One region of the Nonomuraea sp. CA-143628 genome, then DNA from elsewhere that is predicted to be linked to it. Evidence: riboswitches for the same ligand, from Rfam matches in the RefSeq annotation. Region 1 holds a riboswitch; the other holds the start of a gene.
The links. Region 1 has a riboswitch for S-adenosylmethionine ahead of ACQP2T_RS01835 (aminotransferase class V-fold PLP-dependent enzyme). Riboswitches for the same ligand answer to the same signal wherever they lie in the genome.
Positions count from the first base shown of each region.

Region 2: it holds a riboswitch for S-adenosylmethionine, as region 1 does, so the genes downstream of both, thrC (threonine synthase) here and ACQP2T_RS01835 (aminotransferase class V-fold PLP-dependent enzyme) in region 1, are expected to answer to the same signal.

Region 1 is NZ_CP192072.1:369,991-385,008, forward strand. It holds gene folP (dihydropteroate synthase) at 11-817, shown strand; gene ACQP2T_RS01795 (nuclear transport factor 2 family protein) at 814-1,257, shown strand; gene folB (dihydroneopterin aldolase) at 1,247-1,612, shown strand; gene folK (2-amino-4-hydroxy-6-hydroxymethyldihydropteridine diphosphokinase) at 1,650-2,153, shown strand; gene ACQP2T_RS01810 (DUF3180 domain-containing protein) at 2,150-2,605, shown strand; gene ACQP2T_RS01815 (hypothetical protein) at 2,619-2,819, opposite strand; gene ACQP2T_RS01820 (acyltransferase family protein) at 2,842-3,948, opposite strand; gene ACQP2T_RS01825 (NADH-quinone oxidoreductase subunit D) at 3,945-5,090, opposite strand; gene ACQP2T_RS01830 (DoxX family protein) at 5,211-5,795, shown strand; gene ACQP2T_RS01835 (aminotransferase class V-fold PLP-dependent enzyme) at 5,798-7,084, opposite strand; SAM riboswitch class IV at 7,127-7,242, opposite strand; gene ACQP2T_RS01840 (TerC family protein) at 7,345-8,070, shown strand; gene ACQP2T_RS01845 (cytochrome P450) at 8,080-9,270, shown strand; gene ACQP2T_RS01850 (SAM-dependent methyltransferase) at 9,584-10,552, opposite strand; gene ACQP2T_RS01855 (Rossmann-like and DUF2520 domain-containing protein) at 10,798-11,688, shown strand; gene panC (pantoate--beta-alanine ligase) at 11,679-12,545, shown strand; gene ACQP2T_RS01865 (L-aspartate oxidase) at 12,662-15,018, shown strand, end outside.
Region 2 is NZ_CP192072.1:1,018,964-1,033,981, forward strand. It holds gene ACQP2T_RS04875 (S8 family serine peptidase) at 1-833, opposite strand, end outside; gene ACQP2T_RS04880 (hypothetical protein) at 830-1,864, opposite strand; gene ACQP2T_RS04885 (SAM hydrolase/SAM-dependent halogenase family protein) at 2,069-2,875, opposite strand; gene ACQP2T_RS04890 (DUF3263 domain-containing protein) at 2,993-3,295, shown strand; gene otsB (trehalose-phosphatase) at 3,350-4,192, shown strand; gene ACQP2T_RS04900 (hypothetical protein) at 4,344-4,916, shown strand; gene ACQP2T_RS04905 (MFS transporter) at 4,921-6,084, opposite strand; gene ACQP2T_RS04910 (alpha,alpha-trehalose-phosphate synthase (UDP-forming)) at 6,086-7,510, opposite strand; gene ACQP2T_RS04915 (RNA polymerase sigma factor) at 7,542-8,096, shown strand; SAM riboswitch class I at 8,188-8,328, shown strand; gene thrC (threonine synthase) at 8,342-9,574, shown strand; gene ACQP2T_RS04925 (MoaD/ThiS family protein) at 9,598-9,873, shown strand; gene ACQP2T_RS04930 (cold-shock protein) at 10,113-10,313, shown strand; gene groL (chaperonin GroEL) at 10,623-12,251, shown strand; gene ACQP2T_RS04940 (GNAT family N-acetyltransferase) at 12,348-12,761, opposite strand; gene ACQP2T_RS04945 (YbhB/YbcL family Raf kinase inhibitor-like protein) at 12,782-13,312, opposite strand; gene ACQP2T_RS04950 (HelD family protein) at 13,439-15,018, opposite strand, start outside.

The sequences.
Region 1 (15,018 bases):
GTGCCTCGTCATGGGCGTGGTCAACGTCACGCCGGACTCGTTCTCCGACGGGGGCCTGTGGTTCGACGAGGCGGCCGCTGTCCGGCACGGGCTGGAGCTGGTCTGTGAGGGGGCCGACATCGTCGACGTGGGCGGCGAGTCCACCCGCCCCGGCGCCGCCAGAGTGCCGCTCGACGAGGAGCTGGCCCGCGTCGTGCCGGTGATCAGGGCGCTCAGCGCCGAGGGAGTGGCGGTCAGCGTCGACACCATGCGCGCCGAGGTCGCCAAGGCGGCGGTGGAGGCGGGGGCGAGGCTGGTCAACGACGTGAGCGGCGGGCTGGCCGATCCCGAGATGCCGCGCGTGGTGGCCGACACCGGCGTCGACTACGTGGTGATGCACTGGCGCGGCCACAGCCATGACATGGACCGCCGGGCCGTCTACGACGACGTCGTGACCGAGGTGCGCGAGGAGCTCGCCAAGCGGGTCGACCTGGTGCTGGCCGAGGGCGTGTCCGAGGAGCAGATCGTGCTCGACCCCGGGCTGGGCTTCGCCAAGAACCCCGCGCACAACTGGGAGCTGCTCGCCGGGATGGGGGAGCTGGCCGAGCTCGGCTATCCGCTGCTGATCGGGGCCTCGCGCAAGCGGTTCCTGGGGCGGCTGCTCGCCGACGCCGACGGCACGCCGCGCCCGTTCAGCGGCAGTGATTCCGCCACGGTGGCCGTGACGGCGCTGGCCGCGCACGCCGGTGCCTGGTGCGTACGAGTGCACGAAGTAGGTCCCAATGCCGATGCCGTGCGCGTGGCCGCCGCATGGAAGAGACCCGGAGCCAACACATGAGTGTCGACACCGCCGCGATCGAGACGGTCAACCAGGACTTCTATCTCGCGATCGAGGACGCCAACCTCGACAAGATGACCGAGATCTGGGCCGAGGACTCCGCCGACGAGCAGGTCAGCTGCGTACATCCGGGCTGGACCCTGCTCTCGGGGCGGTCCGAGGTGCTGCGCTCCTGGGCGCTCATCATGGCCAACACCACCTACATCCAGTTCGTGCTGACCGACGTCAACACCACTGTGCTGGGCGACGTGGCCGTGCTCACCTGCGTCGAGAACATCCTCACCGCCGGCGAGGAGGGCGAGTCCAGCTTCGCCGCCGGCAAGGTGGTGGCCAGTAACGTCTACGTGCGCACGGCGCAGGGCTGGCGGCTGTGGATGCATCACGGTTCGCCGGTGCTCCAGGGTGACGACGACGAGGAGGAAGGCGAGCTTGAGGTCTGATCGCATCACGCTGAAGGGCCTGCGGGCCAGGGGCCGGCACGGCGTGCTGGCGGCCGAGCGTGAGCTGGGTCAGGAGTTCGTGGTCGACGCGACGCTGTTCCTCGACACCGCCCCCGCCGCCGCCTCCGACGACCTCGGCAAGACGGTCCACTATGGTGAGCTCGCCCAGGCGCTGGTCGCCGTGGTGGAAGGCGAGCCGGTCGAGCTGATCGAGACGCTCGCGCAGCGCCTGGCCGACGTGTGCCTGGCCGCCGGCCTGGTGGAGTCGGTCGAGGTGAGTGTGCACAAGCCCGCGGCACCGATCCCGCTGCCGTTCGACGACGTGGTCGTCACCATTCAACGGAGTCGCGAATGAAACGTGGTGAGCTGTAGGTGAGCGAGAGGAGTAGCACGTGAACGTCGTACTGTCTCTCGGTAGCAATCTCGGACGGCGCTTCCAGACCTTGCAGGACGCCATCGACACCCTTTTCGACGCACCGGGGCTGGAGTTCGTCGCGAGCTCGCCCGTCTATGAGACCGACCCGGTCGGCGGTCCCGCCGGGCAGCGCCCCTACCTCAACGCGATCGTCATCGCCGAGACCTCGCTCCAGCCGCAGGCGCTGCTGGAGCGGGCGCAGGGCGTCGAGAACGCCTTCGGGCGGGAGCGCAACGAACGCTGGGGTCCGCGCACGCTCGACATCGACCTGATCGTCGTGGGTGACACGGTCTCCGACGACCCCGACCTGACGCTGCCGCACCCGCTCGCGCACGAGCGGGCCTTCGTCCTCGTCCCGTGGGCGGACGTGGACCCCGGCGGCGTGCTGCCCGGCCAGGGTCAGGTCGCCGACCTGCTCACGGACCTCGACCAGAGCGGCGTACGGCTGCGCGCTGACCTCAAGCTGCAGAGTCCGGATTGAGGCCCACTCGCCCCGGCCTGCTGGTCGGCATCATCGTCGTCGTGGCGCTGGTCGCCTGGATGGTGGTCAGGGAGTTCTACGCCGACCTGCCCATCGTGCCGTGGACCGCCATCCCCACCGTCCTGCTGCTGGCCCTCGGAGAGGCCTACAGCGGGTGGGTGACGAAGGCCCGGATCGACCGCAAACCTGACACCAAGCCGGTCGAGCCGCTGGCGGTGGCCCGGCTGGCGGCCTTGGGCAAGGCGTCGGCCTATGTGGGTGCGGTGTTCGCGGGCGTCTTCGGTGGGTTCGTCCTGCACACGGTTCAGCTGTTCACCAGGGAGACGCCGCGGTTCGAGTTCTTCGTCGCGGTGGGCTCGCTGCTGGCGTTCGTGGTGCTGATCGCCGCCGCCCTCTTCCTGGAGCACGCCTGCCGCATCCCGAAGGACCCGGAGGATCAGAGGCCCAGGTAGATGGCGCCGCGAATCACCAGGCGTTCGCTTCCTCGGACAGGTCCTCGTCGGCCAGGCGTACGGCGTCGGCGCGGGCCCGCGTGAGCCAGACCTCCCGTTCGAGCAGGCGGAGCGCGCGCCGGATCACGTCACTCGCCTGCTCGCCCTCCCGCATGGCGGCCTGGATGATGCGCTCATCCTCCGGAGTAGCCAGGAACCCGATGCCGGCCGTCATGGGCCCAAGCTAGCGGCCATGGTCAACTCTTGTCAGGCACTTGTTCGGCAGGGGCTCGTTTGCGGCCGAAGAGGTAGATGACCGGGAGGGTGCAGATCAGCGGGCCCAGGATGGCGAGCGGGCGTTCCAGCCACCATCTGAGGTCCGGTGGCACCTCGCCGCCGAGCGTGCCGAAGAACCACCACAGCAGACCCAGCGCGATCGCCATCCCCGTGGTGTGGAAGAGGAACAGCGGCAGGGCGTAGCGGTTGATGGTGCCGTTGACCCGGCGCCACCCGGGCTTCTCCAGGACACGCTCCATCGACGGCCGCAACACCTCCACCAGGCCGATCTGGAACAGCAGCAGCGCCACGATGACGAAGGTGGGCGGCGCCATGTTCGACCACTTGTCGCCCGGCACCCCGACCATCGAGCCCGGATAGATGCCCGAGTAGACCAGGCCGAACAGGGCGAACAGCCCGGTCCACAGGACCCCCACGTCATAGCGCCTGGGCAGGATGACGATCCGGTCGTAGAAGAAGCCGGCCTGGTGGGCCAGCCCCCAAACGATGATCATGTTCAGCCAGCCGACCCACTCGACGCCGTATCGGAAGCGGACCACGTCGATCACCAGGGCGGCGCCGCCCAGCCAGATGAGCGCCAGCACGTCGTAGTGGCGGTGCAGCCACAACGCCACGGGCAGCAGCGCGATCAGCACCAGATAGACGCCGAGGAACCAGAGCGGGCTGAGCACCAGCAGCACCACCCGCCACATCCACTCGACGTGGAACATCCAGGTCACGACCGCGCCGATGGTGATCCACACGCCCGACAGCACGAGCGCGGGCGCGGCCAGCGCGCGGATGCGCCGCCAGACGAACCGGCCGATGCCGATGCCGCGGGCCTGGGCGCGGCTCCACGACAGCAGGTGTACGTGGCCGCCGACGTAGAAGAAGAGCGGCAGCACCTGAAGCAGCCAGGTGAGTATCCACAACCCCGAGGTGAAGCCGAGCGGGCTGGTCGGTTCGGGCCCTTCGGGCTTCCACTGCAGGATGGTGAACGCCCAGTGCCACACCACCACCACGATCAGACTGAGAGCGCGCAGCCAGTCGACATATTTGTCCCGCTGCGGAGTCGCGACGTCGGTCACTTGTCGATGTCACCCACGACGAAGAACATCGAGCCGAGGATCGCCACCATGTCGGCCACCAGATGCCCGGGCAGCATCTCCCGGAGCACCTGGATGTTGCTGTAGGACGCGGAGCGCAGCTTCAGCCGCCATGGAGTCTTGTCCCCCTTGGACACGAGGTAGTAGCCGTTGATGCCGAGCGGGTTCTCGGTCCAGGCGTACGTGTGGCCTTCCGGCACCTTGAGCACCTTGGGCAGCCGCTGGTTGATGGGGCCCGGCGGCAGCGAGCGCAGCCGGTCGACGCACGCGTCGGCGAGGTCCAGCGAGACTCTGAGCTGGTCGAGCAGGATCTCGAAGCGGGCGTGGCAGTCGCCCGCGCCGCGCGTGACCACCTTCACCGGCAGCTCGGGATAGGCCAGGTACGGCTGGTCGCGCCGCAGGTCGAGGTCGACGCCGGAGGCGCGGGCGATGGGGCCGCTCACGCCGTACTGCAGGATCTGCTCGCGGGTCAGGACGCCGACGCCCTTGGTACGGGCCAGGAAGATCTCGTTGTCGAGGATGAGATTCTCGATGTCGGGCACCCGGCGCCGGGTCTCGGCGACGGTCTCGGAAACCCGGTCCAGCCAGCCGTACGGCAGGTCCTCCTTCAGCCCGCCGACCCGGTTGAACATGTAGTGCATCCGGCCGCCGGAGATCTCCTCCATCACGGCCTGGATGCGTTCGCGCTCGTTGAAGGCGTAGAAGATGGGCGTGATCGCGCCCAGCTCCAGCGGGTACGAGCCGAGGAACATCAGGTGGCTCAGCACCCGGTTGAGCTCGGCCAGCAGCGTGCGCGCCCACACGGCCCGTACCGGCACCTCCATGCCCAGCATGCGCTCTGCGGCCAGCACGACGCCCAGCTCGTTGGCGAACCCGGCCAGCCAGTCGTGCCTGTTGGCCAGCATGATGATCTGCCGGTAGTCGCGGACCTCGAACAGCTTCTCCGCGCCCCGGTGCATATAGCCGATGATCGGCTCGGCCGTGGCGATGCGCTCACCGTCGAGGGTGAGCCGCAGCCTGAGCACCCCGTGCGTCGACGGGTGCTGCGGGCCGATATTGAGGATCATGTCCTCGGTGGCCAGCTCTTTCGCCCCGACGCCGATCCCGACCACGCGTTCCGTCATATGGCAATGCTGCCACCGGCAGTCGTGGTGATCCAGCACAGGAAGAGGTCAAGGAACCCTATATCGGTGCATTCCGCCCACTGGACAGGGGAGGAACATCGGGAACGGGGGGAGAAAACCGTGCAAAGAATTCTTTTCGATCTTGCCGCCCTGATCTCGCGGGTGGTGATCGGTGTGATCTTCGTGACCCACGGATGGCAGAAGATGCAGATCGGGGTACCGGTCACGGCCGCCGCCTTCAACCAGATGGGGATTCCGCTGCCGTGGCTCTCGGCCGGGTTCGCCATCCTCGTCGAGACCGTCGGCGGGATCCTGCTCATCATCGGCCTGCTGGTCCGGCTGGCGGCCCTCGGGCTGGTGGTCAACATGCTGGGCGCGATCATCTTCGTCCACGGCGCCCGCGGTGTCCTGATCCAGAACGGCGGCTGGGAGCTCGCCGGCGCGCTGGCCGTGGCCTGCCTGCTGCTCGTGGCGGTGGGCGGTGGCCGGCTCGGCATCGACGGCATCCTGCACAACAGCTACCGGCGGCGCGCCGAGCGTCGCGCGGCCGAGCAGGATCTCGCCGGCCACGCGCCGGCCACCTCCATCAGGCCGGAGGCCCCATCGGAGGCGGACACCGCCCCCAGGCCGGTGCAACCGACGGCCCGGGACGATGACATGAGGAACGTGGACGAGCCGTCACACGGACGTTCACCGAGCGCCTGACCTCAGCGGGCGGCGAGGTCGCGGAGGGCGTCGACGAGGCGGTCCACGTGCTCCTCCGTGGTGCCGATGCCGATCGAGGCGCGGACCGCGGAGGCCGTGTCGTCCTCGCAGCCGCCATCGGCGGTACCGAGCAGGTGCCGGACGAACGGGTGCGCGCAGAACTTGCCGTCACGCACGCCGATCCCGTACTCGCCCGACAGCACCTCGGCCACCTCGCGCGCCGAGTGTCCGTCCACGACGAACGAGACGATGCCCACGCGCGGCTGGTCCGCCCCCCACAGCGACAGCTCGCGCACGCCCTCGATCGCGGCCAGCCCGGACCGGAGCCGGGCGATCAGCCGCTCCTCCTCGCGCACCAGCGCGGTCCAGCCGGTCGCGCTGAGCGCGTCGCAGGCGGCGGCCACGGCGATGGCGCCCAGGACGTTCGGGGTGCCCGCCTCGTGACGCGGCTCGGCGTCCTCGTGCCACTCGATGTCCTCGTCGACGGAGCGTACGGCGCCGCCGCCCTTGAGGTACGGCTCGCCGGAGGAGAGCCAGTCACGGCGGCCGACCAGCACCCCGGCCCCGAAGGGCGCGTAGAGCTTGTGCCCGGAGAAGGCGACGTAGTCGAGGTCGAGCGCGGTCAGGTTGAGCCGCCGGTGCGGCACCAGCTGGGCGGCGTCCACCAGGATGCGGGCTCCGTGGCGGTGCGCGATGTGCGCCAGGGCGGCGATGGGCCAGAGCTCGCCGGTGACGTTCGAGGCGGCGGTGACCACGAGCAGCTTGGGGCCGTCGATCCCGGCCAGGGCCTCGTCGGCGGCGCGGACGGCCGCGCCGGGGAAGGCGGGCGGCGCCAGGCGTACGGACCGCGTCCAGGGCAGCAGGGAGGCGTGGTGCTCGGTGTCGAAGACGACCGCGGTCGTGCCCTCGGGCAGGCAGCGGGCCAGCAGGTTCGTCGCGTCAGTGGTGTTGCGGGTGAAGATCACGGCGTCGTCGGGGCGGGCGCCGACGAAGGCCCTGACCGTGTGGCGGGCCTGCTCGTAGCGGGCGGTGGTGAGCTGGGAGGCGTAACCCGCGCCGCGGTGCACGCTGGAATAGGCCGGGAGCGCGGCGGTGACGGCGGCGCTGACCGGCTCCAGACAAGGGGCGCTCGCCGCGTAGTCGAGGTTGGCGTACGTCACCAGCTTGCCGCCCTTGACCGGCACTTCCAGATCGGCGCCCAGCACGGCGGGGATCGGACGGGCGCGCTCGACGGCCGGCGCGTCGGTGGCCTGGGCGGGCAGGGAGCTGAAGATCGTCAACGTGGACACGGCGAACCTCCTGGGGCCATCGGACCCCCGGAACACCCAGCGAGCCCGCGCTTGCCCACCACACCTCGTGGCGGACCAGGTCTTCACCCGGGGCACCCCGCCGCGGACGCGAGGGTTGCCGGCCAGCAAGCCGGGGCTGTGCGCTGGCACTCATGACCTACATCCGCACTATAACCGACACCCGGCCATGAATCGCAACCGCGAACTTATGCGGCCCCTGCCTCGTTGGTAACTGAAACCCCTGCTGTGAGGAGTACCTAATGCTGGACTGGGTGGCCGACCCTCAGATCTGGATCGGGTTTTTCACCCTGGTCGCACTAGAGATCGTTCTTGGCATCGACAACATCATCTTCATCTCCATCCTGGCCGGGAAGCTGCCGCCGGAGCAGCGCGACAAGGCCCGGGTCATGGGCCTGGGCGCGGCGCTGATCAGCCGGCTGCTCCTGCTGCTGGCGCTGTCGTGGGTGGTCCGGCTGACCACGCCGTTGTTCGAGGTCTTCGGCTACGGGATATCGGGGCGTGACCTGATCCTGCTGCTGGGCGGCCTGTTCCTGCTGGCCAAGAGCGTCACCGAGATCGGCCACAGCATGGAGCTGAAGGAGGAGGGCGGCAAGGGGCGGGCCGTCACGTCGTTCACCTCGGTGATCGTGCAGATCATGATCCTGGACGTGGTGTTCTCGCTCGACTCGGTGATCACCGCCGTGGGCATGGTGGACGAGCTCGGCGTGATGGTCGCCGCGGTGATCGTGGCGGTGCTGGTCATGCTGTTCGCGTCCGGGCCGATCAGCAGGTTCGTGGACAAGCATCCGAGCATCAAGATGCTGGCTCTGGCGTTCCTGGTGCTGATCGGGGTGGTGCTCATCGCCGAGGGGCTCGGCCAGCACATCTCCAAGGGCTACATCTACTTCGCGATGGCCTTCTCGGTGATCGTGGAGCTGCTCAACATCCGGATGCGGAGCAGGCACGCCAAGCAAACCTCCTCATAAGATGAAAAAGTGCGATTCGATCCCTGGAATCCGGATTTTGTTGCCTACCCCTACGGCGCGTACGCGGAGCTGAGGCGTGAGGCCCCCGTCAGCTACTTCGAGCCGACGGGGCAGTGGCTGATCTCCCGGCACGCGGACGTCAACGCGCTGCTCAGAGACCGTCGCCTGGGCCGCTCCTACCTTCACGTGGCCACGCACGAGGAGTTCGGCAGGCCGGAGGAGCCGGCGTTCCAGGAGCCGTTCTGGCGGGTGACCAGGGCCGGCATGCTCGACGTCGAGCCGCCGGTGCACACCAGGCTGCGCCGGTTGGTCTCCAAGGCGTTCACCCCGCGCATGGTCGAGTCGCTGCGCCCCCGGGTCAGGGCGATCGCCGAGGGGCTGGTCGGGGCGTTCGTCGAGAAAGGCGGCGGCGACCTGATCGCCGAGGTGGCCGAGCCGCTGCCGGTGACCGTCATCGCGGAGATGCTCGGCGTACCCGAGGCGGACCGGCACCTGCTGCGCCCCTGGTCGGCCGACATCTGCCGGATGTACGAGCTGAACCCGAGCGTGGAGTCGCAGCACGTGGCCGCCAAGGCGGCGGCGGAGTTCGCCGCCTACCTCGCGGACCTGGCCCGCGAGCGTGCCGTCCGGCCGGGCGACGACCTGATCAGCGCGCTCGCGGCGATCGAGGAGCTCACCGAGGACGAGCTGGTCGGCACCTGCGTGCTGCTGCTCAACGCCGGTCACGAGGCGACCGTGAACGTGACGGGCAACGGCTGGTGGTCCCTGTTCAGGAACCCCGCCGAGCTGGTACGCCTGCGCGAGGACCGGAGTCTGCTGCCCACGGCCGTTGAGGAGCTGATGCGCTGGGACACGCCGCTGCAGATGTTCGAGCGGTGGGTGCTGGAGGACATCGAGGTGCACGGGGTCGAGATCCCGCGCGGGGCCGAGGTCGCGCTGCTGTTCGGCTCGGCCAACCGCGACGAGGCGGTGTTCGATGACCCTGACCGGCTCGACGTGGGACGGCCGGACAACCCGCACATCTCCTTCGGGGCGGGGATCCACTTCTGCCTGGGCGCGCCGCTGGCCCGCATCGAGCTGATCGAGTCGTTCGGCGCCCTGCTGGAACGGGCGCCGAAGCTGGAGCTCGTCAGCGAGCCGGAATGGAAGCCGGGCTACGTCATCCGCGGCCTGAAGTCCCTCGACCTGACGACGGGTTAGCGCGGCCCCGACGGACGGTCCGCTCCCCCGGAGGGGGTCCCCTCCTAAGGACGTCAGCCACAGCGGACCGTCCGCTTCCGCTCCTCCGGAGGGGGTCCCCTCCTCACGACTGTCACGGTCTCTGTGACGGTCCGTCGTGGCTGTGGTCCCTCGGGAGGAACCCCCTTCGGGGGGAGCGGAAGTAGCCGGTCCGTCGTGGCTGGGGTCCCTGGGGAGGAACCCCCTTCGGGGGGAGCGGAAGTAGCCGGTCCGCCGTGGCTGGGGTCCCTGGGGAGGAGCTCCCTCCGGGGGTGGAAGTAGCTTCGCCGACGGGTCAGAGGCGCTCCTGGACGAGCCAGCCGAAGCCGCCGAGCCCCCTCGGGTCGATCAGCTCGCCCTCCTCCGAGGCGCAGGCCAGCGCCCGGAGGTAGGCCGTCGGATCGGCGTGCGCGAGGTCGATGGGCGGACGCGTGCCGGTGACCCCCAGAGCCCTTAGCGCATCGCGCTGTGTGGACAAGCCTGTGGATATCGCACCGGCCCGCCGCCCGGCCTCCGCGCACGCGTCGAGCGCCACGTGAGCGGTGATGTCGCAGGTGCCGTCGGGGATGGGCGCGACGACCGCACCATCTCGGTAGCCGGTGAGTGTGCCATGGCACGGACGGTTATCCACAGGGTGTGCATAATCGATGGCCACCGCGCGACCCCTCCTGAGCCGGGTCACCACGGCCGCCCACGCGGCGTCCCGAGGGCACCCGATCTCCCCGCGCGAGCCGATACGGCCCAGCGACGGCCACCACCGGTCGAGCCAGGCGCGGTCGGTGTCGGACACGGGGTCGCCCAGCCGCTCCTCACCCGTCTCGGTGTCGACCAGAACCAGCCGCGGCCCATCGGCCGTCTGCTCGGCCACGTCGAGCGGGACGTTGTCCAGCCACTCGTTGGCGATCGCCAGCCCGGTGATGACGGAGGGGATCCGGGGCCGCCAGTCGATGCTCTTGGGCAGGTCGTCGGGTCGGGGCGAGAGGTCGACGGCGGTGATGTTGAGCCTGGCGCGCAGCCCTGGGTCGGCGGCGTCGAGTACGCGGGCGACCAGGGCGCCCTCTCCCGCGCCGATGTCGACCAGGTCGATGCTGTCCGGGGCGCCGAGGTCGGCGTCGACCTGGGTGAGCAGGGCCAGAACCGCGTCGGCGAAGGCGGCCGAGGCGCTGACCGACGTACGGAAGTGGCCCGAAGGGCGCTCGCGGAGGTAGAAACCGTCCTCGCCGTACAGCGCGTGCTGCATCGCGGCGCGCCAGGTGAGCCACATGCCCTGGACTATCTCACGAAGTAGGCCCCCCGTAGATCAACGCGGGCGTCGGGTCGTCAACTCGGCGCCCGCCACCACGAGATGAACCCCTCTCCTCATCTCTTCCGACAGGGGGTGCATGTTTTGTATGCCCTTGTCCCTTTTGTGGGTAACTCAACATGCGGCAAAAGCCTGGTCACGTACGCAGTCGCGAACGGCCGTTACTCTGGGCGGCAGTGCCATCAGGGTCGACAGGGGTGGACGTCATGGACGCAGGGGATCGGCCGGCGCGGCTGGCCGTGGGCGTGCTGGGCGCGGGCAAGGTGGGTTCGGTGCTCGGTGCCGCACTGGCGCAGGCCGGACACCATGTGGTCGCCGCCAGCGGAGTCTCCGACGCCTCGCACCGGTGGGCGGCGGAGCGGCTCGGCGTGCGGCCGACCCGGCCCGAGGAGGTCGTCAAGACGGCCGGGCTGATCCTGCTCACCGTGCCTGACGACGCGCTGCCCGATCTGGTCAACGGTCTCGCGTCGACCGGCGCGGACCTGCGGGGCAAGCTGCTCGTGCACACCAGCGGCGCGTACGGGCTGTCGGTGCTGGAGCCGGCCGCCAGGGCGGGCGCGCTGCCGCTCGCGCTCCATCCGGTGATGACGTTCACCGGGAGGGACGACGACCTCAACCGCATCACCGGCATCTCGTTCGGCGTGACGGCGCCCGACACGCTCAGGCCCATCGCCGAGGCCCTGGTGATCGAGATGGGCGGCGAGCCGGTCTGGATCGCCGACTCCGACCGCGCCCTCTACCACGCGGCCCTGGCCGGGGCGGCCAATCACATGGTCACGCTCATCGCCGAGTCGCAGGAGCTCCTGCGGGGCATCGGTGTGGAGCACCCGGGCATCATGCTCGGCCCGCTGCTCGGCGCGGCGCTCGACAACGTGCTGCGGCTCGGCATCGCCGGGCTGACCGGTCCGGTGGTGCGGGGCGACGCGGGCACCGTACGCAAGCATGTGGACGCGCTGATCCTGGCGGCACCCGAGGCGGCCGACGCCTACATCGCCCTCGCTAGGCTCACGGCGGACCGCGCGCTCGCCGCGGGGCTGCTGAAGCCCGAAGAGGCCGAGCGCCTGCTCGACGCGCTCGGAGGCAACATATGGACCTGATCGTCGCCAAGAACCGCACCGACCTGGTCAAGGCGCGCGGCGAGGGGAGCGTCGCGCTGGTGCCCACCATGGGTGCGCTGCACGAGGGTCACCGCTCCCTGATCCGCGAGGCCCGCGTCCGCGCCGACCACGTCGTGGTCAGCATCTTCGTCAATCCTCTGCAATTTTCGCCAAACGAGGATTTTTCCCGCTATCCGAGGACGTTCGACGCGGACCTGGAGGCGTGCCGGGCCGAGGGCGTGGACGTCGTCTTCGCCCCGTCGGCCGACGACATGTACCCCGCCGGTCGCCAGGTCAGCGTCCAGTCGGGCGAGATGGGCACGATCGTCGAGGGCGCCGTCCGGCCCGGCCACTTCGACGGTGTGCTCACCGTGGTGCTCAAGCTGTTCAACCTCGTCCAGCCCGACGTGGCGGTCTTCGGGCAGAAGGACGCCCAGCAGCTCGCCATGATCCGCAGAATGGTCGCCGACCTCGACCTGCCGATCGACATCGTCGGCGCGCCGACCGTCCGCGAGCCAGACGGCCTGGCGCTGTCGAGCCGCAACCGCTACCTGTCCGCCGACGAGCGGCAGGTCGCTCTCACGCTCTCCAGGGCCCTACGGGCGGGCGCGGCGGAGGCGGCGGCCCTTGCGGAAGGGGCGGCTGAGCCCGTCCCGGCCAGGATCCGGGCGGCGGCGCTGGCCGTGCTCGAGGGCGCGGCTCCCCGGCTCGCGCTCGACTACCTGGTGCTCGTCGATCCGGCCACGTTCGCCGAGGTGAGCGAGTCGTATCGGGGCGAGGCGGTGCTGGCGGTGGCCGCCAAGGTCGGCACCACCCGGCTGATCGACAACGCCGTCCTGTCGCTCGATCCGGCCTGACAGAGGCATCGCCACAGCTCTACGCGTACCCGGAGGGCTGAGCCACCCCCCGGAGGCACCACCTTCGCTCGTGGGTTATCGTCATGTTGACGAAATCGCCTCAATGAGGAGACTCCATGAGTGCACCGGCGATTCCCCTCCGACTGACGGCCCCCGATCCCGGCTGGATCGCCGAGGCGGACGTGGTCGTCGTGGGCTCCGGCATCGCGGGGCTGACCGTGGCCCTGCGCTATGCCGAGCTGGATCCCGCGGCCAAGGTCCTCGTCGTCACCAAGGACGTGCTCTCGTCCGGGTCGACCCGATGGGCCCAGGGCGGGATCGCGGCCGTGCTCGACCCGCGCGACAGCCCCGACGAGCACCTGAGCGACACGCTGATCGCCGGAGTGGGCCTGTGCGACGTACGGGCCGTACGGACGCTGGTGACCGAGGGGCCGGGCGCGCTGCGGCGGCTGATGGAGCGCGGCGCCCGGTTCGACCGGACCCCCGACGGCGAGCTCCAGCTCACCCGGGAAGGCGGCCACCGGCGCGACAGGATCGTGCACGCGGGCGGCGACGCCACCGGAGCCGAGGTGCAGCGGGCGCTGGTCGAGGCGGTCAGGGCGGGCGCGGTGGAGGTCATCGAGCACGCGCTGGTCCTCGACCTGCTGACGGACGCGCGCGGCCGGGCCAGGGGCGTGACGCTGCACGTCATGGGCGAGGGCGCCCGCGACGGCGTGGGCGCGGTGCACGTGCGGGCGGTCGTGCTGGCCACCGGCGGCATGGGGCAGGTGTACGCGTCCACCACGAACCCCGTCGTCTCCACCGGCGACGGCGTCGCGCTCGCGCTCAGGGCGGGGGCCGTGGTGCGTGACATCGAGTTCGTCCAGTTCCATCCCACGGTGCTGTGGCTCGGCGAGGAGTCGACCGGGCAGCAGCCGCTGATCTCCGAGGCGGTCAGGGGCGAGGGCGCCTTCCTGATCGACCACGAGGGCCGCGCGTTCATGAACGGCGTGCACGAGCTGGCCGACCTGGCGCCGCGCGACGTCGTCGCCAAGGCCATCATGCGCACGATGCGCGAGAGCGGGCAGAGCCACGTCTTCCTCGACGGCCGCCACTTCGGCGCGGAGCGGTGGAAGACCCGCTTCCCCACGATCTACGCGGTCTGCCGCGAGCACGGCATCGACCCGGCCACCGAGCCCATCCCCGTCGCCCCGGCCGCCCACTACGCCAGCGGCGGGGTCAGGACCGATCTGCACGGCCGTACCTCCATCGAGGGCCTGTACGCGTGCGGCGAGGTCGCCTGCACGGGCGTGCACGGCGCGAACAGGCTCGCGTCCAACTCGCTGCTGGAGGGCCTGGTCTTCGCCGAGCGCATCGCCGCGGACATCCACGCGGTGAGCGGGGCCGGGGAGCAGGCGCCGATACAGCGGGCTCAGACGGCAACGGGCCTGGCCGACCCGCGGATCCGTACCAAGGTCCAGGCCCGCATGAGCGGGGGAGCGAGCGTGCTGCGCAGCCGCGAGTCGCTCGCGGAGACGGCGCGGGCGCTCCGCGACGCCCGCTGGACCCCCGTCCAGGTGCAGCCGTGTACGGAGTCGTGGGAGGCCACGAACCTGCTGACCGTCGCCACCGTGCTGGTCGGCGCCGCCTGGGCCCGGCTGGAGACCCGCGGCTCGCACTGGCGCGAGGACTTCCCCGACCGAGACGACAATGACTGGCTGGGCCACCTGGACGTGACCCTGACCGAGGAGGGGCCCCAGATGACGTACACGCCGCACGGCGACACCACGCCGCCGCGACTGGCGCAGGAGCTCGCCGCCGCCGGGCTGGATCCGGCGGAGATCGACGCGCTGATCGACCGGGCGCTCGCCGAGGATCTCCAGGAGGCGGGCGACGTGACGAGCCTGGCCACCATTCCGGCGGAGCAGCGCGCGGTCGCGGACGTGGTGGCCCGCAAGGACGGCATCGTCGCCGGGCTGGCCGTGGCCGAGGCGGTGTTCGTCCGGCTGGGCGCGGCCCGTACGGAGCGGCGGGCCAAGGACGGCGAGCGCGTCCGGGCGGGCGACGTACTGATGACCGTGGAGGGCCCGGTCAGGGGCCTGCTGACGGCGGAGCGCACCGCGCTCAACCTGGTCACGCACCTGTCCGGCATCGCGACACTGACCGGAAGGTGGGTCGAGGCGGTCAGCGGCACCCGGGCGAGGGTGCGTGACAGCCGCAAGACGCTGCCCGGGCTGCGGGCACTGGAGAAGTACGCGGTGCGGTGCGGCGGCGGCGTCAACCACCGGATGTCCCTGTCGGACGCGGCGCTGATCAAGGACAACCACGTGGTGGCCGCCGGTGGCGTGGCCGAGGCGTTCCGCGCGGTGAGAGAGCGCTATCCGGAGCTGCCGATCGAGGTGGAGGTGGACCGGATCGATCAGCTCGGCCCGGTGCTCGAAGAAGGCGCCGAGGAGATCCTTCTCGACAACTTCACGGTCGAGGAGACCGCCCA
Region 2 (15,018 bases), 650 kb from region 1:
GCGGCCGAGCCCTCCCAGGAGCCGCTGCCGCCGCCGAGCGACATGCTGATGACGTCGGCGCCGTGGTCGACCGCGTAGCGGATGCCTTTGGCGAGGGCGTCGCGGCCGCCGGCGCGCTGCTTCTGGCGGAGCGGGTCGCCGTTCTCCAGCGTGACCCTGACGGACAGGACGCGGGCGGCGGGGGCGACCCCGATGACCCCGCTGTCCGCGTGACCGCCGCCCGTGGTCCCGGTCACCGCTCGGCCGACCGCTGTCCCGGTCGCTGCGAGATCGCTTGCCGTCCCGGTCGCCGCGAGATCGGTCGCTGTACCGCTTGCCGCGCGGTCGCCTGCTGCGGGGTCGCCCACTGCGGGGGTGCCTGTTGCGGCCTTACGTGTTGCGGGGACGTCTGCGGTCCCGTGGCCTGCCGTCCCGCGTGCCACGGTCGGGCCGTCTGGTGTCCCGCCGTTCGCTGTCAGGCTGTTCACCGCCGGGGTGCTGCGGTTGTGGCCGCGGCCGGCGATGAGGCTGGCCATGGCGGTGCCGTGGTGGCCCCACAGGGCTGGTTCGCCGGCGTCGCCGGTCAGGTCGGGCCCGGCGACCACCGCGCCGGCCAGGTCGGGGTGGCGGGCGTTCACGCCGGTGTCCAGTACGGCGACCAGCACGCCGGCGCCCCGGCTCAGCTTCCACGCCTCGGGCAGGCGCAGGGTGGCGAGCTGCCACTGTCCGGCGCGGGCCGCCGAGCCCACGTCATCGGAGGCGCTCGGTCCCGCCCCGGCCACCAGGACCCCCGCCGCCAGGGGCCCGGCCATCAGCAGGCCCACCGCCAGTGATCCGGCCAGGGGCCTGATCATCTGGTCAGACTTCCGTACAGGGCCGTGGCCAGCCGGCGGGCGGTGTCACCGAGGCGTCTGGCGACGAGCTCGCCCGGTTGGTACGGCCGGCCGTCCGCGTACCCGGCGGCCGTCGCCACGACGTAGGCGTCGTTCGACGAGATCAGCGCGCCGGTGACGTACTGCGACTCGCCGAACCGCTCGGCCGGCCCACCGGGAAAGGCCACCGGCCGCACGGTCGGCAACCGCCCCGCGATGGTCCCGGACCGGTCACCCAGCCCATCACCCCGGCCGGTAGCCGACTCTGGGCCCGCCAAGTGCCCGGTCCCGTTCTCGGGCCCGATTCCGGGCAAGTGTCCGGTGGCCGGGTCCGGCAGTTGGTCGGTGTCGGTCTCTGGCGGCATGGCGGGCAGACGGCCTGTGCCGGTCTCGGCCCCTGCTTCGGGCAAGCGTCCGGTGGCCGCGTCTGGCAGTTGGCCGGTGCCGGTCACTCGCGACTCGCCGAGCGGACGGCCCGCGCCGGTGTCCGGCGTGCCGCCGAACGGACGGTCGGCGCCGGTCCCCGGTGTGCCGTCGGGCGGACCGCCGGTACCAGCCCCTGACGGCCCGTCGGGACGGCCGGTGGCGGTCGCTCGCGGCGCGCCGGGCAGACAGCCGGTGCCGGTCTCTGATGACCCGGTCGGCAGGCGGCCCGCGAGTGTCAGCGGGAGGTCGTCCGTCAGGCGGTCAAGGGGCCGGAGGGCATCAGGGCCGGTCAGTACGGCGATGCCGACCGTCGCCACGAACGTCTGCGTGCTGTCCGCGTACGTGGCGCGTAAGGCCGTGACGCACCCACGCAGCAGCCGCGCGACCCCGGGTTGGAAGGCCACCCGGCACGGCGACTCCGGGGCGACGCCGGCCAGGACATAGGTCACGCGGGCCCCGGAGGGGCTGGTGCCGGGCACGGAGCTCGGGAACACCCTGGCCACCGGCCACGCGTGCCAGCGTTCCGGCACGGGTGGCTCCGACGACGGCAGGGCCGCGGACAGCAGTGAGAGCAGCACAACAGACAAAGGGAACACGTGCACCTCGCGGGCAGGGGAGGGGTCGCCCGATGCCCGTGCATTCTGACACGCGATCGACGGTCCAATCTGACGCTTCGGTAAACAGACCGATACGCGGTGTAATTTCCTTTTGGCGGCTTTCGTCGCGCGGAGAGGGCGAGAGCCGCACATGGGCTCGGTCAGGGCGAGGGTGAGAGGCGCACATGGGCTCGGTCAGGGCGAGGGTGAGAGGCGCACATGGGCGCCCGGTGGCAGGCCGAGGCGCTGGGCCGCGTCGCCCGAGTTCACGGCTATGGCGATCAGCCCGGCCGAGTCGGCGAAGGCCACCAGCTCGCCCGGCGGCACCGCCGCGAACGTCTCCCGGTACGGCAGCGCCAACTGCCTGCGCCCCAGCCAGACCCCGAGCGTGTCACCGATCCGCACACCCAGCGCCGCCAGGTCGCCCGCCGCGATCGACAGCTGGGTGTTGCCGTAGCGGTCGACCGAGACCACCTCACCCTCGACGGACCCCTCGCGTAGCTTCGAGGTCGGCTCCGGCAGCGAGACCAGCCGCGAGAGCGGAACCTCGGGCCCCAGCTCGGCCGGTTTCAGCCCGCCGCACAGCCGCCCGGCCACCGGCGAGAACACGTCCCGCCCGTGGAAGGTCGGCGAGACCGGATGCAGGAAGTAGTCGGCGTTGCTGATCTCGTAGGCCGCCTCCGCCCCGCCGCTGGCGTGCATGGCCCACGAGAGGAGCCCGTTGTCGGGGCCGATGAACACCCGCCCGCCCGCCTCCACGGCGACCGCCCGCCTGGCTCCGCCCGCGCCGGGGTCGACCGCCCCGATGTGCACGCCCTTCGGGAGATAGGGGATGGTTTGGGAGAGTATGGCGGCGCCGCGCCGTACATCGCCCGAGGGGATCAGGTGGCACACGTCGATCACCCTGGCCTCGGGGGCGATCCCGGCTATCACTCCATGACAGGCGGCCACATAGCCATCTTCGAGTCCGTAGTCGGTGAGAAGTGTGATGACTGAGGTCACATTTGGTGACTGTACGTCTCTCAATCCGCCGTGAACACCCGCACTCCGCACATTACGATTGGCACGGGCCCGCGTTCCCACGATGTGATCGTCGCGCGCCCTTCCGAGGAGGACACCATGGACACTGCGCCGGTCAGCGGTGACAGTGCTGCCCAGGAACCGTCCAGACGACCCCTCTCCGAACGCGATCTCGAACTCCTCGCCTTCGAACGCCAATGGCGGCGTTACGCGGGTGCGAAGGAGCAGGCCATCAAGGAGACCTTCGGGTTCTCCGCCACTCGCTACTACCAGCTCCTCGGCGAGCTGATCGATCGGCCGGAGGCGCTCCAGCAGGATCCGATGCTGGTCAAGCGGCTGCGCCGGCTGCGTTCCACGCGTCAGCGCGAGCGCGCCGCCAGACGGTTTGGCATGCGTCCCTGACCTGCTGGGTAAGGCAGGCGCGTGAAGAACATCAGACAAACGGGATCACCCGGTATGGAAGCGATCCTGAAGGATCCGGCGGGAGTCGTGATCGGGCTCGACTTCGACGGCACTCTCGCGCCGATCGTGGCCGATCCCGCCTCCGCCAGGATCCATCCGGAAGCGCCGCCCGTACTCGCCGAGCTGGGCAGGTACGTCAATGCGGTGGCGATTGTGACCGGCCGGCCGGTGGCCACGGCTCTGCGGCTCGGGTCCGGCCTGGCTGACGCGCCCGGTCTGGCTGACACGCCGGGCTCAACCGACTCGCCCGGCCCGACCGACGTGCCCGGTTTGGCCGATGTGCCCGGCCTGGTGGTGCTGGGGCATTACGGATTCGAGCGCTGGGAGGACGGCCAGGTCTCGGCGCCGCCGCCCCCGCCCGGCGTGCTCGAGGCCGAGGCCGAGCTGCAACTGCTGCTCGTCTCCCTCGGTGTGAAAGGCGTGGCGATCGAGGACAAGGGCCGGGCGGTCGCCGTGCACACCCGGCGCAGCGCCGACCCCGAGGGCACGCTGGAGGCCCTGCGTGAGCCGCTGGCCGCGCTGGCGAAGAAGCACGGGCTGGTCGTCGAGCCCGGCCGGCTGGTGCTCGAACTGCGGCCGCCGGGCATGGACAAGGGCCACGCGCTCGGCCTGTTCCTGGCCGAGCGGGCGGCCAGGTCGGTCATGTTCGTCGGCGACGACCTGGGCGATCTGGCGGCCTTCGACGCGGTCAGAAACTCGGGGTTGCCAGGGGTGAACGTGTGCAGTGGCTCTGCCGAGGTGACCGCGCTGGCCGAGCGGGCCGACATCGTGGTGGACGGCCCCGACGGCGTGGTGGCCCTGCTGCGGGAGCTCGCGTCGGCTTTCAAGGGGAGCTGACGCGTCGGCTTTCAAGAGGAGTTGACGCGTCGGCTTTCAAGAGGCACCGAGGCTTTCACGAGGCACCGAACCGCGCCGACCCGCCTGCAAGTAGGCAATCCGCCTACGAATAGGCAACCCGCCTGCAAGCGCGCGCCGGTACGGTCGCGGGATGTCGAAGAGATACCTTGCCGTGGCGGGCCTGTCCGTGGCCGCCGCCCTCCTCGTCCCGGCCGCCCCTGCGTCAGCGAGCACCGCGAGCCATCCGCTCAAGCTGCGCCAAGGGCTGACGCTGTCCCTTCCGAGCTCATGGAAGGTGTACGGCAAGGGCGACTGGATCCATGTCGTCACCGGCAAGTGCGCCAAGCCCAAGGGGGAGTACTTCACACCGGAGTGCCGCGGCTTCTGGGTGCTCGGGCCCGCGGCCATCAAGGTGGGTCACGAGCTCAATCCGTACACGCCCGACCAGCCCTTCTACTCAGCGACCGACGTGGAGCCCTGCCCGCTCAACCGCAAGTGGGGCCAGACGTTCAACGGCGCGGCGGCCAAGGGGCTGCGCCAGGTCGGGCCCGGCCACAAGGCGTACTACCGCGCGTGGAAGGGCACCTGCGTCTCCGGGACGGGCAAGAAGCGGGCCACTTTCGTCCAGCGGGAGTGGTATCTGCCCAAGAGCGGCGTCCTCGTCGTCGACTCATGGAACACCCCCGGCCTGCCCGGCGTACTCAAGCACGCGACCTGGCGATAAGCGCTCAGGCGCGCGGCCTGGCGATGAGCACGCCGCCGGCGGCCAGGCCGATGAGGGCGGGGACCAGCAGGAACGCGTTCCAGGTGCCGAAGCCGTCGGCGAGCGCGCCGAGCGCGAGCGGCCCGAGCGCCATCGCGGACCCGGCCCAGATCGGCGCCGCCGCGCCGGCCCGGTCGGGCCGGTCGCCCGCGTGCGTGATCAGCGCGGCCATCGCGAGCGGGAAGTGCAGGGACGCGCCGAGCCCGCTGAGCGCGAGACCCGCGTAGGACAGGACGGGCCAGGTGCTCAACCAGAAGAGCAGCCAGCCCACCGCGGTGACCGCCAGGGCGCCCAGGAAGAGCCGCGCGGGCGGCAGGCGTAAGGCCAGGTACGCGCCGGCGAACCGGCCCGCCGCCAGCCCGGCCAGGAACGCGGTCAGCCCGGTCGCGGCGGCGGCCGCGCTCAGGCCGGTGCGCGCGGCGAACAGCTCGGCGGCCCACAGGTTGAACGAGAACTCCAGCGCCACGCAGCAGCACAGCACGCCGCCCGCCACCAAGAAGCGCCACCCGGGCGGCGCCGGTCCTTCGCCGGTGGGCGAGGCCGCCACGGTCGTGGCCGGGGGCCAGACCCGCGCCATCGTCACGACCAGCAGCGCGGTGAGCGCGGGGGTGAGGAGCAGCGCGGCCCGCCAGCCGAGCGCGGTCTGCGCGACCGCGCTGAGCAGGAAGGTCGCCGCCACGCCCGCCACGACGCCGACGGCGTTCGCCTCGCTCAGCGCGGCCGGGCCGGCCGGCCCGTGGTGCTCGCTGAGGGCGGCCATGGCGCTGTAGAGGGCGATCGAGCCGAAGCCGCCGGCCACGCCATAGCCGAGCAGCGTCAGGGGCAGCGCGGAGAACAGCACGATCAGGAGCACGCCCGCGTTCATCCCGGCCAGGCCGATCCAGGTGGTGACCCGCCTGCCATAGCGCCTGGTGAGGAGCGGGAGGGAGAGACCGGCCAGGATCGTGCCCACGGCCATCGCGGTGCCGTGCAGGCCGGCGACCGTGCCGGAGGTCCGCTGCTGGAGGCGGAGGAGCGGCAGGGCGGCGCTCAGGCCGTAGACGAACGTGGCGAACGTGCCGAGGATCAGGTAGATCAGCCAGGTCGGCCGGTCCCTGGTCAGCCGGGTGCTCTCTGAGATCGCCGACATGCTAGGCCAGCGCGTCCAGCTGGGCGGCGAACCACTTCTGCGGCGGGAGCGCGGTGGCCGCCGCCTCCAGCCGATCGCGGCGGTTCATGCGCTCCTCCTCGGGCATGACCAGGGCGTCGTGCAGCGCGACGGCCGTGCCGCTCACGTCGTAGGGGTTGACCAGGAGCGCGTGCGGGCCCAGCTCGGCAGCCGCGCCCGCCTCGCGCGAGAGCACCAGCGCGGCGCGCGGCGACAGGATCGGGCCCTCCTTGGCCACCAGGTTCATGCCGTCGCGGATCGGGTTGACCAGCAGCACGTCGGCCAGCCGGTAGGCGGCCAGCGAGCGCGGGTAGTCGTCGTTGACGTTGAGTATCAGCGGGTCCCAGTCCTCGGTGCCGAACTCGTCCTCGATCTCCTGGGCGCAGCGCTGCACCGAGGCGGTGTATTCGCGGTATTCGGGCAGGTCGTGCCGGCTGGGATAGGCGAACGCCAGATGCACCACCCGGCCGTGCCACTCCGGATGGGCGAGCAGGAACTCCCGGTAGGCCACCAGCCCGCGGACGATGTTCTTGGACAGCTCGGTGCGGTCGATGCGGACGATCAGTCGGCGGTCGCCGACCTGCTCCCTGATCGCGGCGATGTTGGACTCGACGTCGGGCTCGTGGGCCCGTGCCCACAGCGCCTCGCCGTCGACGCCGAGGCCGTGCACGCCGATGCGGGTGGTCCTGCCCTCGTGGGTGACCGTACGGCCGGCCCGGTCGACCTCCGCGCCGAGCAGGGCGCGGCAGCAGTCCATGAACGCCCCCGCCCAGCGTTCGGTGAGGAAGCCGGCGTGGTCGGCGCCCAGGATGCCTTCGAGCACCTCGCGCGCGACGTCGTCGGGCAGCAGCGAGAAGTATTCGGGCGGGGCCCACGGCGTGTGGCTGAAGTGCGCGATGCGCAGGTCGGGCCGCTCGGCGCGGAGCATCGCCGGGGTCAGCGTGAGGTGGTAGTCCTGGACCATCACGCGGGCCTCGTGCCCGGCCTCCTCGGCCAGCGCCAGCGCGAACGCGCCGTTGTAGTCGCGGTAGGACTCCCACTCGCGCTCGAACCTGGTGCCGAACAGCGGCGCGTTGGGAATGTCGTAGAGCAGGTGGTTGACGAACCACAGCGTGGAATTGGCCACGGCGTTGTAGGCGCGGTGGAAGGTGGCCGGCGGGATGTCGAGCATCCGCAGCGCGCCGGTGTCGTAGCCGGCCTGGTCGAGCCGGCCGCCGGGCGCCTGGCGTACGGCACCGCGGTCACCGTCGGACAAAGCAGCACAGACCCACAGCACGCCGTCGTCCTTCAGGACCCCGGAGAGCCCGGACACCAGGCCGCCACCGCCGCGCTTCATCGTCAGCACACCGTCGTCCGAGACGGTGAACGAGACGGGTCCTCTGTTAGAGGCGACCAGGACGCTGTTCATTAAAGCTCCCTCCGACCATAGGATCCCAGCTATGGCGCTTGATGACCTAACCGAGGAACTCGCCCGCTCCGCCGCTGCCGGAGATCATCGCGCACTGGGCGAACTCCTGAGGCGGATCGAACCCGACGTGCTGCGCCATTGCGCCCGAATCCTGCCCTATCACCAGGATGCGGAAGAAGCCTCCCAGGACACCCTGCTGGCCGTGGCGCGCAACATCGGGCGCTTCGAGGGGCGGGCCAGGTTCAGCACCTGGCTGCACATCGTGACGGCCAACTGCGCCCGTACGACCTACCGCACGCTGAAGCGCCGCTCGGCCGAGCAGACCTCCGACGAGCTCCCCATGCAGAAGCCCGACGCGCGGCGGGTCAGCGTGATCGCCGGATCGCGGCTCGACCTGCTCGACGCGATGGAGTCGCTGGAGGCCAGCAAGCCCGACCTGGCCCAGGCCCTCGTGCTGCGCGACATCGTGCAGCTCGACTACAACGAGGTCGCCGAGCAGCTCGGCATCCCGCTCGGCACCGCGAAATCCCGCATCCACCAGGCGCGCAAGTACGTTCAGGGCGTCCTGGGGGAGGACTACCGCTGAAAGTTTCACTGAGACTGTACGTCTCGCTTCGTGAGACGGTTGGTGGCTTGACGCGCCTGGCCAGGTAGAGTCAGGCCAGACAACTGAATATTGCTCATCCAGAGGGGTGGAGGGACCGGCCCTGCGAAGCCCCGGCAACCCTCCCGGATTCAGACTCGCGACCTCGCGAGGCCGACCGGGACAGGTGCCAATTCCGGTCTGCGGTCAAGGTGGCCGCAGGCGAAGATGAGGGAAGGCCTCGCTTCATGTCGCACGATTTCGGACCCGCTGTCGCTCTCTCCTGCCGCGAGTGCGGCACCCGTTACGAACTCGGTCCCAGCTTCGCCTGCCTGGAGTGTTTCGGGCCGCTCGAAGCGGCCTACTCTTTCGGTGACGTCACCCGGAAGGACATCGAGTCCGGCCCCGCCAACATCTGGCGCTACCGCTCACTGCTCCCCGTGCCCGTCGACGTCGCCACCAAGCCGAACATGAACCCCGGCTGGACCAAGCTCGTCAAGGCCGGCAATCTCGGCCGCGCGCTGGGCATCAAGTCCCTGTACGTCAAGGACGACTCGGGCAATCCCACCCACTCCTTCAAGGACCGGGTGGTGGCCATCGCCGTCGAGGCGGCGCGTAACTTCGGGTTCCACACCCTTTCCTGCTCCTCCACCGGCAACCTCGCGGGCGCGGTCACGGCCGCCGCCGCAAGGGCCGGGCTCGACGCCTGTGTGTTCATCCCCGCCGGGCTGGAGCAGGCCAAGATCGCCATGGCCCGGGTGTTCGGCGGCAAGCTGGTCGCCATCGACGGCTCCTACGACGAGGTCAACCGGTTCTGCTCCGAGCTCATCGGCGACCCGCTGGGCGACAAGTGGGGCTTCGTCAACGTCAACCTGCGGCCCTACTACGCCGAAGGCTCCAAGACGCTCGCCTACGAGATCGCCGAGCAGCTCGGCTGGCGGTTGCCCGAGCAGATCATCATCCCGGTGGCCTCCGGCTCCCAGCTCACCAAGATCGACAAGGGCTTCAAGGAGCTGATCGCGCTCGGCCTGGTCGAGGACCGGCCTTACAAGATCTTCGCCGCGCAGGCCAAGGGCTGCTCTCCCGTGTCGGCCGCTTTCAAGGCCGGCCACGACGTGGTCCAGCCGGTCAAGCCCGACACCATCGCCAAGTCGCTGGCCATCGGCAACCCCGCCGACGGCCCGTACGTGCTCGACATCGCCCGCCGCACCGGCGGGGCGGTGGAGGACGTCACGGACCCCGAGATCGTCGCCGCCATCAAGCTGCTGGCCTCCACGGAGGGCATCTTCGCCGAGACGGCCGGCGGCGTCACCGTGGGAGTGCTGAAGAAGCTCGTCGAGACCGGGCAGCTCGACCCGGAGGCCGAGACCGTGGTGCTCAACACCGGCGACGGGCTCAAGACGCTCGACGCCGTCGCCGACGACGCCCAGCCCACGGCAGTGATCCGGCCCTCGCTCGACGCGTTCCGCGCGGCTGTCTGACAACCAGGAAAGGCAAGTTAATCATGAGCGTTTCTGTGCGGATTCCCACCATTCTGCGCACCTACACCGGTGGTAACGCGGAAGTGAGTGGGGAGGGCGCGACTCTCCGTGACGTGCTGGCGAAGCTCGACTCCGACTACCCGGGGATCGGCGCGAGAATTCTGGATGAATCGGGCAAGATTCGTCGTTTTGTCAACGTTTATGTCGGCGAAGAGGATGTCCGTTTTGTCGACGGACTTGACACGGCCGCCCCCGAGGGCGTGCAGATCTCCATCATCCCGGCGGTCGCCGGAGGGTAGTCACCCGCTCACTTCAGAAGGCGCTCCCATCTGGGGCGCCTTCTGTTTTTTCCGACAATTCAACGTTGAACGACTCACTCGCCGATGAAATGCGTAATTTGTTGATTGACTCTGTTGCCAAACGCTGTGCCACAGGTATGGTCGAGGGCGATCGCCTGGTTATTTCTCCATATGTCAGGCGATTGAGGGTCTCGCGTAGGAATGGGCGGGATCTATGAGCCCAGTAAGAGGAGTCGGAAGTGGCGCAGGGCACCGTCAAGTGGTTCAACGCGGACAAGGGCTACGGCTTCATCGCGGTAGACGGTGGCAAGGATGTATTCGTCCATTACTCAGCGATCATGATGGATGGCTATCGCTCGCTCGAACAAGGCCAGCGCGTCGAGTTCGAGATCACGCAGGGGCAGAAGGGCCCCCAAGCGGAGTCCGTGCGAGCGGTCTGAACTCACGAAGCTGGTATGTACCGGCAGGTCGCACGGCAGCGCAGTCCGGGCGAAACCGCCACTCATCCTTCGTCGACTCGGCTACGGCGGGTCCGGATGGGCCCGCCGTACTGACTGACCTGGGCATGCGGGTGTCTCAGCTTGCACTCGGCAGGGTAGAGTGCTAAACAGTTCGTTGGCACTCTCTGTTCGAGAGTGCCAACACTGGATCGGGACGATGGGGTCTGCCGAACGGAGATGCAGGCCCATGCCGTCGCGGGCGTCGGCTCGGTCCATTGAAGCCACCCTGCATCTGGGAGGTCTAGCCTTATGGCAGCCAAGATGATCGCGTTTGACGAGGACGCCCGGCGCGGTCTCGAGCGCGGCATGAACCAGCTGGCCGACGCGGTCAAGGTGACCCTGGGTCCCAAGGGCCGCAACGTCGTGCTGGAGAAGAAGTGGGGCGCTCCCACGATCACCAACGATGGTGTGTCCATCGCCAAGGAGATCGAGCTCGAGGACCCGTGGGAGAAGATCGGCGCCGAGCTGGTCAAGGAAGTCGCCAAGAAGACGGACGACGTCGCGGGTGACGGCACCACGACGGCCACCGTGCTCGCCCAGGCGCTGGTGCGCGAGGGCCTGCGCAACGTCGCCGCCGGCGCCAACCCGATGTCGCTGAAGAAGGGCATCGAGTCGGCGGTCGAGCGGGTCAGCGAGGAGCTGTCCAAGCTGGCCAAGGACGTGGAGACCAAGGAGCAGATCGCCTCCACCGCCTCCATCTCCGCCGCCGACCCCGAGATCGGCTCGCTCATCGCCGAGGCGATGGACAAGGTCGGCAAGGAAGGCGTCATCACCGTCGAGGAGAGCAACACCTTCGGCCTCGAGCTTGAGCTCACCGAGGGCATGCGCTTCGACAAGGGCATGACGTCGATGTACTTCGTGACGGACTCCGAGCGCATGGAGGCCGTGCTCGAGGACCCGTACATCCTGATCGTCAACTCGAAGATCTCGGCCAACAAGGACCTGCTGCCGCTGCTCGACAAGGTCGTGCAGTCCGGCAAGCCGCTCCTGATCATCTCCGAGGACATCGAGGGCGAGGCCCTGGCCACCCTAGTGGTCAACAAGATCCGTGGCCTGTTCCGCTCCGTCGCGGTCAAGGCTCCGGGCTTCGGCGACCGCCGCAAGGCCATGCTGGGCGACATCGCCACGCTGGCCGGCGGCCAGGTGATCTCCGAGGAGATCGGCCTCAAGCTGGAGAACGCCACCCTCGACCAGCTGGGCCGCGCCCGCAAGGTCGTGGTGACCAAGGACGAGACCACCATCGTCGACGGTGCCGGTGACCCCGAGCAGATCGCCGGCCGGGTCAACGAGATCCGCGCCGAGATCGACCGGACCGACTCCGACTACGACCGTGAGAAGCTCCAGGAGCGGCTGGCCAAGCTGGCCGGCGGCGTGGCGGTCATCAAGGCCGGCGCGGCGACCGAGGTCGAGCTGAAGGAGCGCAAGCACCGCATCGAGGACGCCGTTCGCAACGCGAAGGCGGCCGTCGAGGAGGGCATCGTCCCCGGCGGTGGCGTGGCGCTGCTGCAGGCGGGCGCCAAGGCGTTCGACAAGCTCGAGCTCAATGGCGACGAGGCCACCGGTGCCGCGATCGTGAAGAAGGCGCTCGAGGAGCCGCTGAAGCAGATCGCCGTCAACGCCGGCCTTGAGGGCGGCGTCGTGGTGGAGAAGGTCCGCAACCTGACCCCGGGTGAGGGCCTCAACGCCGCTTCGGGCGACTACGTCAACATGTTCGAGGCGGGCATCATCGACCCGGCCAAGGTGACGCGCTCGGCGCTGCAGAACGCCGCTTCCATCGCGGCGCTCTTCCTCACCACCGAGGCGGTCATCGCCGAGAAGCCCGAGAAGACCCCTGCCGCCCCCGCCGGCATGCCCGGTGGCGGAGACATGGACTTCTAAGTCTCTTCACCAGAGACCAGGTCTCTTCTCACCAGACCGGCCCGGACGCACGTCGTCCGGGCCGGTCTGTTTTTGTGCGAAGAGCCGTACATGTGATCATTTAAGGGGCTTGACCCAGCGCGACCACATGGGCTGGAGCGCGTAGCCGGCGGCGGACCACGCCCCATGGGCGGAGACGTTGTCGTCCAGCACCATGGCGTCGGCGCGGAAGGCGCCGAAGGCGGCGAAACGGGACTCGGCCGCGGCCAGGAGCGTGGTGGCGATGCCCTTACGGCGGTGGGACGGGTGGACGGCGAGGCGATAGAGGTGCGCTCGCCAGCCGTCCCAGCCCGCGATGAGCGTGCCTGCCAGCTCCCCGTCGAGCTCGGCGAGGAGCAGGGCCTCCGGGTCGCGCTCGATCAGCGCCACCACCTTGTCGGGCGAGTCGCGCCGGTCGGTGCCCTCAGCGGCCAGGAGCCAGAAGTCGAGCACGGCGGGCACGTCATCGAGCCCGCCGTGTCGTACCTTCACCCCCGAGGCTGCTTCCATCATCAGACGCCGAAGTGGGCGACGATGTGGCCGCGCGCGAGCGTGTTGGCGGTGATGTTGAAGCCGACCACCGCAGGGCTGGCGTCACTGTCGACGCCCAGCTCGGCCACGCCCAGCGCGTGCACCGTGAAGATGTAGCGGTGCGGGTCGCCGGGAGGGGGAGCGGCGCCGCCGTAGTCCTTGCTGTTGTAGTCGTTGCGCGCGTGCGTGGCCCCCGCGGGCAGGCCCTTGAACTCAGGAGCGGTGCCGGCGCCCGTGGGCAGCTCGGAGACGGAGGCCGGGAGGTCGAAGAGCACCCAGTGCCAGAACCCGCTGCCCGTGGGGGCGTCGGGGTCGTAGCAGGTCACGGCGTAGCTCTGCGTCTCGGCCGGGGCGCCGGACCACTGGAGGTGGGGTGACAGGTTCTGGCCGGTCATGCCCCACTTGTCGAAGACGTGCAGGTCCCCCAGCCTCTCCCCGTCCGCGATGTCGTTGCTCTGGACCGTGAGCGAGGGGACCGACGGCAGGTATTCGTGTGGCAGCGGTGCGGGCACGGCGTCCTCCTTGGTAGAGATCCTCCACTACTCCAGCCATCCTAGGAGTGCGTCGGTCTCGCGAGGCGACGTGCCCGCCCGCGCGTCAGACGGCCTGTCGGCCGGTCACCGCGCCCGGTCGCGCGGTTATACGGCCAGCTGGGCAGGCAGGGCCTTTCCGTGCAGGACGGTGAGCGAGGTGACCGCACGGGTGAGCACCACGTACAGCCTGGCGAGGCCGCGGGGCTCGGCCGCCACGATGTCGGCCGGCTCGACGACGATCACGTGGTCGTACTCCAGGCCCTTGGCCAGTGTCGCCGGGACGATCAGCAGCCGGTGCTCTTCGGTCGTGTCGGGGTCGAGCACGGCGTGGGCCAGCCCTTCGAGCTGCCCAGACACCTCCGCCACCAGGGCGTCGGGCACGATCACGCCGATCGAGCCCTCCCGGGCCATGGCCTCGCGCGCGGCCTCGGCGACCGCGCCGCCGGGGCGTACGCTCAGCGAGCCCACGCCGGGGCGCAGCGACCGCGGCGGGGCCAGCGCCGGGGCGATCGACGGCAGCAGGCGGGCGGCGTAGTCGAGCACCTCGCGCGGCACACGGAAGCCCAGCGTCAGCTCGGTGACTTCGCCCTCGTCCTGGCCCAGGTGCTTGAGCACGGTCTCCCACGAGCTGGTGGACCACGGCGTGGTGCCCTGGGCGAGGTCGCCGAGTACGGTCGCCGAGCCGTTGCGGCAGCGCCGGCCGAGCGCGCGCAGCTGCATCTCCGACAGGTCCTGCGCCTCGTCGACGACCAGGTGGCCGAGCGAGGGCGTGCGTTCGATCAGGTCGCCGAGCTCGTCGAGCAGCGCGGCGTCGGCCGCCGACCACTTCGCGGACTTCCAGCCTCGGTACGGTTTCTGCCATAGCAACATTTGCTGCTTGTCAGGCGACAAATCGGTTTTGGCGGCTTTTGCAAGGAATTCGGGGTCCGAGAGGAGCTTGAAGAGGACCTGCTGCGGCACCAGTTTGGGCCAGACCGCGTCGACGAGCTGCTTGACCGGCTTGGACCTGGCCACGGCGTCCTGCACCCGGTCGTCGGGCGACTCGCCGCGCTGCTCCATGCGTACCAGCACCATGTGCGCGAGCCGCTGCGCCAGCGCCGCCCGGCCGGGCCCGTAGCGGGTGGTGCCGCGCAGCGAGGCGACGATCTCACGTACCTCGTAGTCGGCCACCCGGAAGCGGTAGGCGCCCTTGCTGTAGACGACGCCCTCCTCCGGCTTCACGATGTGCAGCCACAGCGCCCGCTCCAGCACGGCGGCCATGCGGGCGTCGCCCTTCAGCGCCGAGACCATCGGATCCTCCGGCGTGGCGTGCTCGCCGAGCAGGCCCGCCACCGTGGTCTGGTCGACCTTGACCTCGCCGAGCGCGGGGAGCACGGAGGAGATGTAGGACAGGAAGGCGCGGTTGGGGCCGACGATCATGACGCCCGACCTGGCCAGCCGCTCGCGGTGGGTGAACAGCAGGTACGCGGCCCGGTGCAGGCCGACGGCGGTCTTCCCGGTGCCTGGCGCACCCTGTACACAGACGGTCTGGGTGAGCGTGGCGCGGACGATCTCGTCCTGGTCCGGCTGGATGGTGGCGACGATGTCGCGCATCGGGCCGGTGCGCGGGCGCTCGATCTCCTCGGTCAGGATCTTCGACGGCCCGATGTCGCCGCCCTCGCCGAGCGGCTCGTCCTCGAACGCGG